DNA from 3 places in the Brevibacillus sp. AG genome. Region 2 is predicted to be linked to each of the others. Evidence: riboswitches for the same ligand, from Rfam matches in the RefSeq annotation. Region 2 holds a riboswitch; each other region holds the start of a gene.
What was found. Region 2 has a riboswitch for cobalamin ahead of POF51_RS26915 (ABC transporter substrate-binding protein). Riboswitches for the same ligand answer to the same signal wherever they lie in the genome.

Region 1 (3,275 bases), on a different contig from region 2:
TTTCACCGAACCAAGATCTTTCAGTGCATGGTTGTTGTTCGCATTCGTTTTGTTCATGATGTACGGATAGCCCGATTCCATTTGAATCATCGCGATTTTGGTCAACATCTCGCGTGCGCTCATCACGGTCTTTTTCTTGATGCGATCGTTTGCCAAGAGCTCCTCGTACATGTCATCGAGGTCCATATCATCCAGATGCACACCGTATTCTTTGTACACGGAGTACGGAGCAAACACATTCAATGGCTTGTTTTCCTCAGCCAGCTTGTAGAACACGTTTGGTACGATCAGGCCGATGGACAATGTTTTGATGCGTGCTTTTTCATCGGCATTGATCTTTTTGCAATCGAGAAACTCGTTGATATCCCAACCGAAGATGTTGTAGTACGCTGCACCCGAGCCTTTACGTTGCCCCATTTGATCTGCGTAGGAAAACGCATCTTCCAACAGCTTGAGAACGGGCATAACACCTTTTGCTGCGCCCTCGACGCCTTTGATCGGCTCTCCTCGTCCGCGGAGCTTGGACAAGTTCACGGCCACACCGCCGCCAATTTTGGATAGCTGCATACAAGTTCCCAAAATAAAGTTGATGGAGTTCAGTGAATCATCCATTTCGAGCAAGAAGCAGGAGACCATTTCTCCACGGCGGCTTTTGCCTGCATTCAGGAAGGTTGGTGTCGCTGGTTGCAAGCGTTGATCCATCATGGATACTGTCAAACGCTTGGCGAGCTCAAAGTCACCTTGTCCAAGGGACAGTGCCACAACGGCCACCCGGTCTGGATACTGCTCCAAATACATCGATTTATCGTTCGTTTTCAAAGCGTAATCTTTATAAAATTTGGAGATAGCCATGTACGAAGCAAATTGAAAATCAGCGTCATAGGCCAAACGGTAAACTTCATCGACCTGCTCAACAGTGTATGTTTCATAGACGTTTTCATAGAAGTCATTCTCGATCAAATAGTCCATGCGCTCTTTGACACTGCCAAAAGTCATCGTATTGGACTGCACTTCTTCCATGAAGACCGCAACCGCTTCCCGATCCTTTTCCAGTTGATAAAATCCGTCATTGCCACGCTGCATCAGTTCGTTGTTCAATTCAATATGCCGCAATTGCTGCCACCCCACTCGTAAATTGTTCCACGTCACGGCCGGTACCGGACAGTTCAAATTTAGAAATCACCGGAACGCCATATTGGCTCGCGATCGTATCCGCGCTTTTGGCAAAGCTGGTTCCCCAGTTGCGGTTACCGCTGGCGGATACTCCCCGCAGATGGACATGATTTCGCTTCAGGAACGTCGCCACCTTCTCCGGCACTTGTCCGAATCCCGTCGTGTATGTTATCAAAATGAATGGCTCGTCCAACACCATATCTTGACTAATTTCCACATGTGGCAAATTAATTTTGTTGACGAATCTTCGGACGTTTCCTGTTTTTGAATCATAAGCGATTAGCATGTCCCTCATCCTATCCCCTGCTATTTTTACTCTGTATGTATGTTATTTAGCCAAAGTAAAAGCGCATCCGACGTTTACATGCCGAATGCGCGTGATGACTTCCATCAGCAATTCGCCAATACGAATTGCGCGCTCGAACACTTCCCTATCTCCCGTAGGTTAAACAGTGCAAGCGGTTAGGCAGGTCTCCTGGCTTTAGGATCATCGCTCCATTTTCACCTTCCCGATCCCTCAAGATCAGTGGCATTCTTTCCCCAAATGGAACTCTCTCATTACAGTGGCGGGACCGCGTCGGATTCTCACCGACTTCCCTATTAAGTCTACCAAATCTGGCTGGTAAACACCTCACCGCATCAATATGTAGTTGGTAAAACTTACTTTACCTCAATATATCGTAGGAGTCAAGCTCAGTATGCGCTCTTTTCGAAAACTAACTATTCTCCTTTTTCGGCTATTGCCAATCTCTGGTTATCGTTCATATAATAGATTTTGTGTGCGTTGGTTAGCCTTGGATAGATTGGAGAGTAGCCCTCATGAAAAGCACCGACTATCAACCTGTCGTCATTCCTCGTTCTTACAGTAAAATCATGACTTATCAAGAGCGTGACTATCACATTTTCGTAAGTATACCTGCCGATCCCCCTCCGGAATCAGGCTTTCCCGTCATATATTTGCTAGATGGCAACTCTGTTTTTGCAACCATGACCGAAGCGATACGGATACAATCACGTGGCCCTGAACGAACTGGCGTGTATCCTGCTATCATCGTCGGGATTGGGTATCCAACGGACGGTCCGTACCACCCTGCCCGTTTCTTTGATTACACGTATGAAGTTCCCGTCTCAGAGCTTCCTGGCAACCCACAAGGAGCAGACTGGCCTCAGATGGGGGGAGCAGAGCAGTTCCTCACCTTTTTAGAGGAGGAGCTCAAGCCGAGTATCGAAAACGACTTCCCCATCGATCGGACGCAACAAGCGATTTTTGGACATTCGTTAGGTGGCTTGTTTGTCTTGCATGTACTTTTGTCGAGACCACACGCTTTTCAGCGTTATATAGCTGGCAGTCCTTCGATCCATTGGAATGAGAGCGTACTGCTTGCGAAGGAGAGTCAATTACCGAGCCTGCTGACAGATGACCTCGACGTCCATGCACTCCTCACCATCGGGGAGTTGGAAAACGATGGGCGATTCTTGGTCAAAGAAAAATCTCTGGCGATGATCGAACGATTGTCCTCCATGGGCAAAGGTCAGATCAAGGCATCCTTTAAAGAATTTGCTGACGAAAATCATTCGTCCGTCTTGCCAGTCTTAATTAGCCAAGGACTCAAATTCGCTACGAAAAAAACTGCCCGCTAAAAACGGGCAGTTTTTGTTTATCATGATTCGCTTACTGTAGAGATAACACTTTGGTGATTTGGGGCAGCTCTTCGATGGCAGATACAATCGTCGGTGTAATCTCTTCATCGGTCACAGAGATAAGCAGGGCATTCTTCCCTTTTTGCTCACGCGATACATTCAACTTGGAAACATTGATTTGATGTTCGGCCAGTTTTCGTGAGACATCATAAATCACACCTGGATAATCGATATGGCGAACCAACAATCCATGGGCCCCTGGAGGTATGCGACACGCACAGTAATTGATTTCACTGATGTACACTTCTCTCCAATCTTGCGCCAAGGTGTACTTATTCGCTCCTACCCGCAACACCGCCAAATGATTCGCATATTCGCCGGAGCTATGTTGGACAGGAACCTTCGTCCCGAGTCCTTCCACTAACTGCGTTGCGATTTCCTCTTTATTTTCATGAGCAAGA
Region 2 (3,275 bases):
CAAAATTGATAGAGCCGATGCATGGCGCATGGATACACAATAACGGCTGGCCTTTTCCCGATATGTGAAAAGCAAACTGCTTGCCATCCTGATGGACGAGTATTTGTTCCATTTTCATTTTCACCCCACCCTTAGGTTGTCCGATATGAAGTAGATTTTTCATTTGAACTCTTCTTTTTTTGATGGGGAAGTGGTATTCTCGCAATAGAATAATTGGTGAAAGCAGGGTGAAGAAGTTGTTTCAAGAGCGCATTTCGAAGCTCCACACGTTTTTGACAGAGCAAGAGCTGAACGCGGTGTTGATTACCTCCCCTAAGCACGTTTACTATTTGACCGGATTTTTTACAGACCCGCATGAACGTTTTATGGGTCTCGTTATTCCTGCTGAGGGAAAACCTTCTTTGATTGTACCTGCTCTTGATCGTGAGGCAGCCGCAGAGGCTTCGTTCGTTCAAGATATCCATACACATACGGATATCCAAAACCCCTATGAAATCCTCAAGCAAGTGTTGCCAGCGAACTTGACGAAGCTCGGTATTGAAAAAAGTCATATGACTGTCGAGCGTTATGAAGCACTTGGACAGGTTGTTCTGGCGTCGAGCTATGTGGATGTAGAAGAGCCACTGCGTGAAATGCGTTTGATCAAATCGGCGGATGAAGTGGAGCGTTTGAAGCACGCTGTTCAGTTGGTCGAGGATTCCTTGCGGGAGACCCTGAAAAAAGTCAAGACAGGCATGACCGAGACAGAAATCGTAGCTGAGCTGGAATTCCAGATGAAGCGCTTGGGTGCCGAAGGTCCGTCCTTTACGTCCATGGTATTGGCAGGGGAGAAGTCGGCACTGCCACACGGGAAACCAGGAACGCGCCAGGTGCAAGAAGGCGACTTGCTTTTGTTTGATATCGGGGTAGCAGCCAACGGATATGTATCCGATATTACTCGTACCTTTGCTGTAGGCGAGATCAGTGCTCAGCTTCAAGAAATTTACGAGACAGTATTGGCTGCCAACGAAGCGGCCATTGCTGAGATTCGTCCGGGTGTGACTTTTGCGCATTTGGATAAAACCGCTCGCGATGTCATCACCGCAAAAGGCTACGGAGAATACTTCATGCACCGTCTTGGGCATGGACTTGGGATGGATGTACATGAATATCCATCTGTTCACAGCCAGAACCAAGAAGTGCTTCGTCCAGGGATGGTCTTTACGATCGAGCCAGGCATCTATCTGCCAGGTGTAGGCGGAGTGCGGATTGAAGACGATGTATTGGTTACGGAAACGGGCGTTGAAATTCTCACGCAGTTCCCGAAAAAACTGACTTCTATCAATGAATGAATAAATCGTAAAAATTGAATACGTATCGAATGGTGCTAGATGGCATATGCCGTCAGCTTAAAAGGGAAGTCCGGTGAGAAACCGGCGCGGTCCCGCCACTGTAACGAGGAGCAACTAGCGAATAGCCACTGTTTTTTGCGAGACAAAAAATGGGAAGGTAGCTGGGTGTGTTGATTCGTAAGCCAGGAGACCTGCCATGCGATCATATACAATCGACCCACGAGGATGGGGCAGATGTGGAAACAGTCTATGAAATGGCGCCTTTGTGCCTGCTTATAGCTATATCTACGTTTGTCATGCACCTCCCGATTGAAATGGGGGGTGCTTTTTTTGTGGAGGATTTCGTTCAACTCATCATATACATACAGAAAAGGGGATTACAGATGTTTAAGACAAACAAACCACATACAGTAATGAAAGGACTAGCTTTCGGTATCATGACAGCTGCCATGCTTTTGGTTTCGGCATGCGGCTCCACTTCGACAACACAGGCTCCAGCCAAAACCGAACAAACGGCTGCACCAGCAGCAGAGAGCAAGCCTGTAACACTAACCAATAATGGCATCGAAATGACCTATCCAACAGCACCTGAGCGTGCAGTGACTTTGAACCAACACGTTACCGAAATCATGCTGGCATTGGGCCTGGCTGATAAAATGGTCGGAACTGCATACCTAGACGATGAAATCCTTCCAGAGTTAAAAGCAGATTACGACAAGATTCCGGTACTGTCTGACAAGTATCCTACGAAAGAAGTGCTGCTGGCAGCGAACCCAGACTTCGTGTACGCCGGATGGAAAAGCGGCTTCGGCGAAAAGGGTGTAGGATCGATGCAGGATTTGGAAAAGGTCGGCATCAAATCGTATCTGCAAGCGTCTTCTAGCATGCCTGGCCCGACAATCGACGATGTGTTTGCAGACATTACGAATATTGGACGCATTTTCCGTGTGGAAGACAAAGCCAATGATTTGATTAATAAAATGAAGAGTGAATTGGATCAAACGATTAGTAAAATTGGCAAGGTGGACGAGCCACTTAAAGTGTTCGTGTACGACAACGGAGAAGATAAACCATTCACAGCAGCCAACAACTACATGACTTCCTTAATCAAGACTGCTGGCGGTAAGAACATTTTTGATGACATTCAAAAGGGTTGGGCAGAGGTCAGTTGGGAACAAGTAGTGAGTCGCAATCCTGACGTGATTATTATCGTAGACTACGGTGATAGAACCGTTGAGCAAAAACGCAATTTCCTTTTGACCAAAAAAGAACTGGCGGATATCCCGGCGATTAAAAATCAGCGACTAATGGTACTGCCATTGTCTGCGGCTTCTGAAGGCGTTCGAGCACCGATTGCGCTAAAAATTTTGGCGGAAGGACTCTACCCGGATAAATTCAAATAGAGTATACCCCTTTTAAGGGAGGGAATGGCACTGCAACAGATCAAGTTACCTTATATCATCATTACTCTACTGGTCGGACTCTTCCTCTCGATTACGTTCGCAGTTACCTTGGGATCAGTGGAAATTAAGCCGACAACAGTATGGAAAATCGCCTTATCAAAAATTCCGATGTTGACCCAATGGATTGAGGTGGATTGGTCCAAAGGGGAGCAAACGATTATTTGGGATATTCGCTTTCCACGTGTACTTTTGGGGGCGATCGTCGGAGCAGGTCTGTCTGTAGTGGGAGTAGCGATCCAGTCGTTGGTTCGCAACTCCCTGGCTGACCCGTATGTGTTAGGTGTATCTTCAGGTGCTTCGGTTGGAGCTACCTCGGTCATTATATTCGGAGCATTCAGCATGTATGGGCAGTATGCGCTATCCTTTGGCGCTTTTACAGGCTCCCTTGTGTCAATCATTCTCATTTTTACGCTATCCCGTATCGGAGGACAAAACTCGACGGTACGCCTGCTCATGGCTGGAATTGCGATATCTGCAATCT
Region 3 (3,275 bases), on a different contig from region 2:
CTGGAATCCATAAGGACAGCCCAGACAGGACGGGTCCCCGCCCTCCTGGATAGGTGTACTGCAAATCAATGAACTCCAACAACCGTGATGTCATAACTACCAACCTCCTGTCCACCACTCAAGCAGCACCAGCAGCATACAGCCTGCGATTGACTCCCATTCATAACGTCGCGAACGAGCATGGGTATGAAACGCGAGCACCTGCATGCTCTCCCCGAAGCCTCTAGCCGCCATTCCTTTATGCAAGGCTTCGTATTTGCGCATCGCTCTGACAAACAATTGCGCAACGAGAACCCCTGCATCCCGAAGCGTCGCTCGGAAGCCGCGATGACCTCCACGCGAACGTTGGGCAATCCAGAGCTGGTGAGAAATCGTTATTAACACAAAAATAAACCGATACATGATCATTAATAAATCAGTCACAAGGACAGGCATACGAAGTCGGCGAAACACCTGCAAGATTTCGGCAAACGGCACGGTAAACAAAATGAAGGCAAAGCAAGATAAGCTCGCCATGGTACGCCAAAATAAGATCCAAACTTTACTGAATGATGACGTCGGCACATAGAGCACATACGACCCCAACTCCCATGCTGCCGCGACCTGGACCTGTACTTCGCCTGCTTTCGCCCCTTCTACCAATAGGGCAGGGAGCCCCGCCGCGAAAAACGAGAGCGACACGATCATAAAGGCACAATAGATACGGACAGGTATACGGGCATACACCACTACCCATACCGTCATCCAAACAACGACGGCCATCTGCATCCATACATGTCCCACCAAGACGAGCAGTAACAATGCACTCGCCAGCAAGAGCTTATGAGCTGGCGGCAGACGTTTCAGCCTGTTTTGATAAGAGAGAGAATCAAGCTGCAGCCCGTTCATTTTTTCCGCTTATCCAACCGACCTTTGTACAAGCCCACGGCGTATCCAACCACTCCCGCTCCCAACGCCGCCTGCACCGCAAACAATAGGCTCTCCGTCTCTCCCCCTGGCGGTTCTATCAGCGGCTGGAACCACGGTTCGTAGTTCGGAGCAATTTCCTTAATCGCTTCCTCCGCCACGCCGTCTGCGCCGCCAAATTCCGAATCCTGCACCAGCAACAGTGGGACAATCGCCAGTACGATTACCCCCAAGAGTAATAGCCAGTTCCATCCTTTTTTCACAGCGATTCCTCCCGTTTGAGCAAACGAAGCTGTGTAAGCTCTTTTGCGTTGTAAGATAACAACCAGTTCCAAACAAGAACGGTCAACAGACCTTCACTGATTGCGAGCGGAACTTGCGTGAATGCAAAAATTCCTGCAAATTTGGCAAACGAGGCCAACACTCCACCAGATTCAGCTGGAAATGCGAGTGCCAGTTGAATCGAAGTCACCACATAGGTAGCGAGGTCAGCCAAGGCAGCCGCCGCAAAAACAGCCAGACGCTGGCTTCCGCGCACTTTCATGATCACCCGATAGATTCCGTATGCCACCAGTGGTCCTACTACTGCCATGGATACAGCATTTGCCCCTAGCGTAGTCAAACCTCCATGTGCCAAAAGCAAGGCTTGAAACAAGAGCACCATGCTCCCTAACACAGACATCGCAAAAGGCCCAAACATAATGGCGCCAAGGCCCGTTCCAGTCGGGTGAGAGCTGCTGCCTGTAACTGAAGGGATTTTCAGTGCAGATAAAACAAATGCAAACGCTCCTGCAACACCAATAAGGAGCTTCATTTCGGGATGTTCTTTTACAATCTTGTTAATCGAGCGAATCCCAAGAATAAAAAATGGCAAGAAGACAGCCCACCAAAATAAGGCCCAGGATAATGGCAAATACCCTTCCATGATGTGCATCGCATGTCCTGTCTCTGGTTCATTGAGCAGGAAATACAGGACAAAGCCCGCGATCATCAAACAAGTAGATACGAGACGAGATCGATTCATGTTCCTTCCTCCTTCACTGACTTTCGTTCTTTTCCTACAAACAAAAAAATCCCATCCATCAATGGACGAGATGTGCACACAAAACAACAGACTGACTATACAGCCTCATTGCCTCGTATTCACCGCTCCTTTCCGCGAAGGTTTTCTGGGTGTGGCTACTAGGTAGGTCTCCTGGCTTCCAGATCCATGCGCTCTTTGTCCTTCCCCATACGAAAATGAGTGGTTTCCTTCTCAAAGAGAGCTCCCTGGTTACAGTGGCGGGACCGCTCGGGACTTTCACCCGATTCCCTGTTACCCTTTATGCGTCACATAAAGGCACCTAACGCCGATCATATAGAGTTGACAGACAATTCATGTTTGTCCCACATCATTATAACGGATCACTACATAAATCGGAAGAATATAAGCAAAAACGCATAAGCCGATGACCCTCTACAAACGGAGCCATCGACCTATGCGTACTTGTTCTATCTATTCTTTTGCGTCTACGCCAATTACTTCACTAATATGTTTAAAACCATCGCGCTGCATGAGCTTGAGTAGCTTTTTGTTAATTTGCTTGGCGATACCTGGGCCTTGATAAATCATCCCCGTATACACCTGAACGAGACTGGCTCCTGCTCGGATTTTCGCGTAGGCGTCTTCGCCGTTATAAATGCCCCCGACACCGATGATGGGTACCTTGTCTCCTACTTCTTGATAAATCTCCTTCACCCAAGCAGTGGAACGCTCCGTAAGAGGTCTTCCGCTCAAGCCGCCCGCTTCCTCGGCAAATCGATGTCCGGAAACCGCCTCGCGTGACAGTGTCGTATTGGTAGCGATAATTCCGGCAATGCCTTCTTCAACAGCAGCGTGAACAACATCGCGCATGTGCTCATCCGACATGTCTGGTGCTACTTTCAGCAAAATCGGCTTTTTCTTGATGGAACGTGCTTCCATTTCGGTTGCCTTTTCCCTTACTGCACGCACCAAATGACGCAAGCTCTCTGTCTCCTGCAAGTCACGCAGATTCGGGGTATTCGGAGAGCTGATGTTAATGACGAAATAGTGACCGTATGCATAGAGCATGTCCATACATTTGCTATAGTCGATGGCCGCCTCTTCATTCGGCGTTACTTTGTTTTTCCCAATGTTAATCCCAATCGGAACATCTGAGTATGCGTAATCGACCAAATGCTGGGAAGCCAAATACGCACCGTGATTGTTGAAGCCCATCCGGTTAATGACAGCTTGATGTTCCGGCAATCGGAACAAACGCGGCTTCGGATTGCCTGGCTGCCCCTGCGGTGTCAACGTCCCGATTTCCACAAACCCAAAACCAAGAGCACCCAACGCGTGATAGACT

Region 1: it holds a riboswitch for cobalamin, as region 2 does, so the genes downstream of both, nrdI (class Ib ribonucleoside-diphosphate reductase assembly flavoprotein NrdI) here and POF51_RS26915 (ABC transporter substrate-binding protein) in region 2, are expected to answer to the same signal.
Region 3: it holds a riboswitch for cobalamin, as region 2 does, so the genes downstream of both, POF51_RS16855 (energy-coupling factor ABC transporter permease) here and POF51_RS26915 (ABC transporter substrate-binding protein) in region 2, are expected to answer to the same signal.

What each region holds. Positions count from the first base shown of each region.
Region 1 is NZ_JAQMYO010000001.1:203,963-207,237, reverse strand. It holds gene nrdE (class 1b ribonucleoside-diphosphate reductase subunit alpha) at 1-1,113, opposite strand, end outside; gene nrdI (class Ib ribonucleoside-diphosphate reductase assembly flavoprotein NrdI) at 1,100-1,459, opposite strand; cobalamin riboswitch at 1,622-1,822, opposite strand; gene POF51_RS00870 (alpha/beta hydrolase) at 1,993-2,814, shown strand; gene POF51_RS00865 (ACT domain-containing protein) at 2,846-3,275, opposite strand, start outside.
Region 2 is NZ_JAQMYO010000013.1:61,211-64,485, forward strand. It holds gene POF51_RS26905 (alpha/beta fold hydrolase) at 1-118, opposite strand, end outside; gene POF51_RS26910 (M24 family metallopeptidase) at 237-1,331, shown strand; cobalamin riboswitch at 1,345-1,544, shown strand; gene POF51_RS26915 (ABC transporter substrate-binding protein) at 1,715-2,734, shown strand; gene POF51_RS26920 (FecCD family ABC transporter permease) at 2,759-3,275, shown strand, end outside.
Region 3 is NZ_JAQMYO010000006.1:123,422-126,696, reverse strand. It holds gene POF51_RS16870 (energy-coupling factor ABC transporter ATP-binding protein) at 1-94, opposite strand, end outside; gene cbiQ (cobalt ECF transporter T component CbiQ) at 97-888, opposite strand; gene POF51_RS16860 (energy-coupling factor ABC transporter substrate-binding protein) at 885-1,169, opposite strand; gene POF51_RS16855 (energy-coupling factor ABC transporter permease) at 1,166-1,930, opposite strand; cobalamin riboswitch at 2,075-2,268, opposite strand; gene POF51_RS16850 (quinone-dependent dihydroorotate dehydrogenase) at 2,402-3,275, opposite strand, start outside.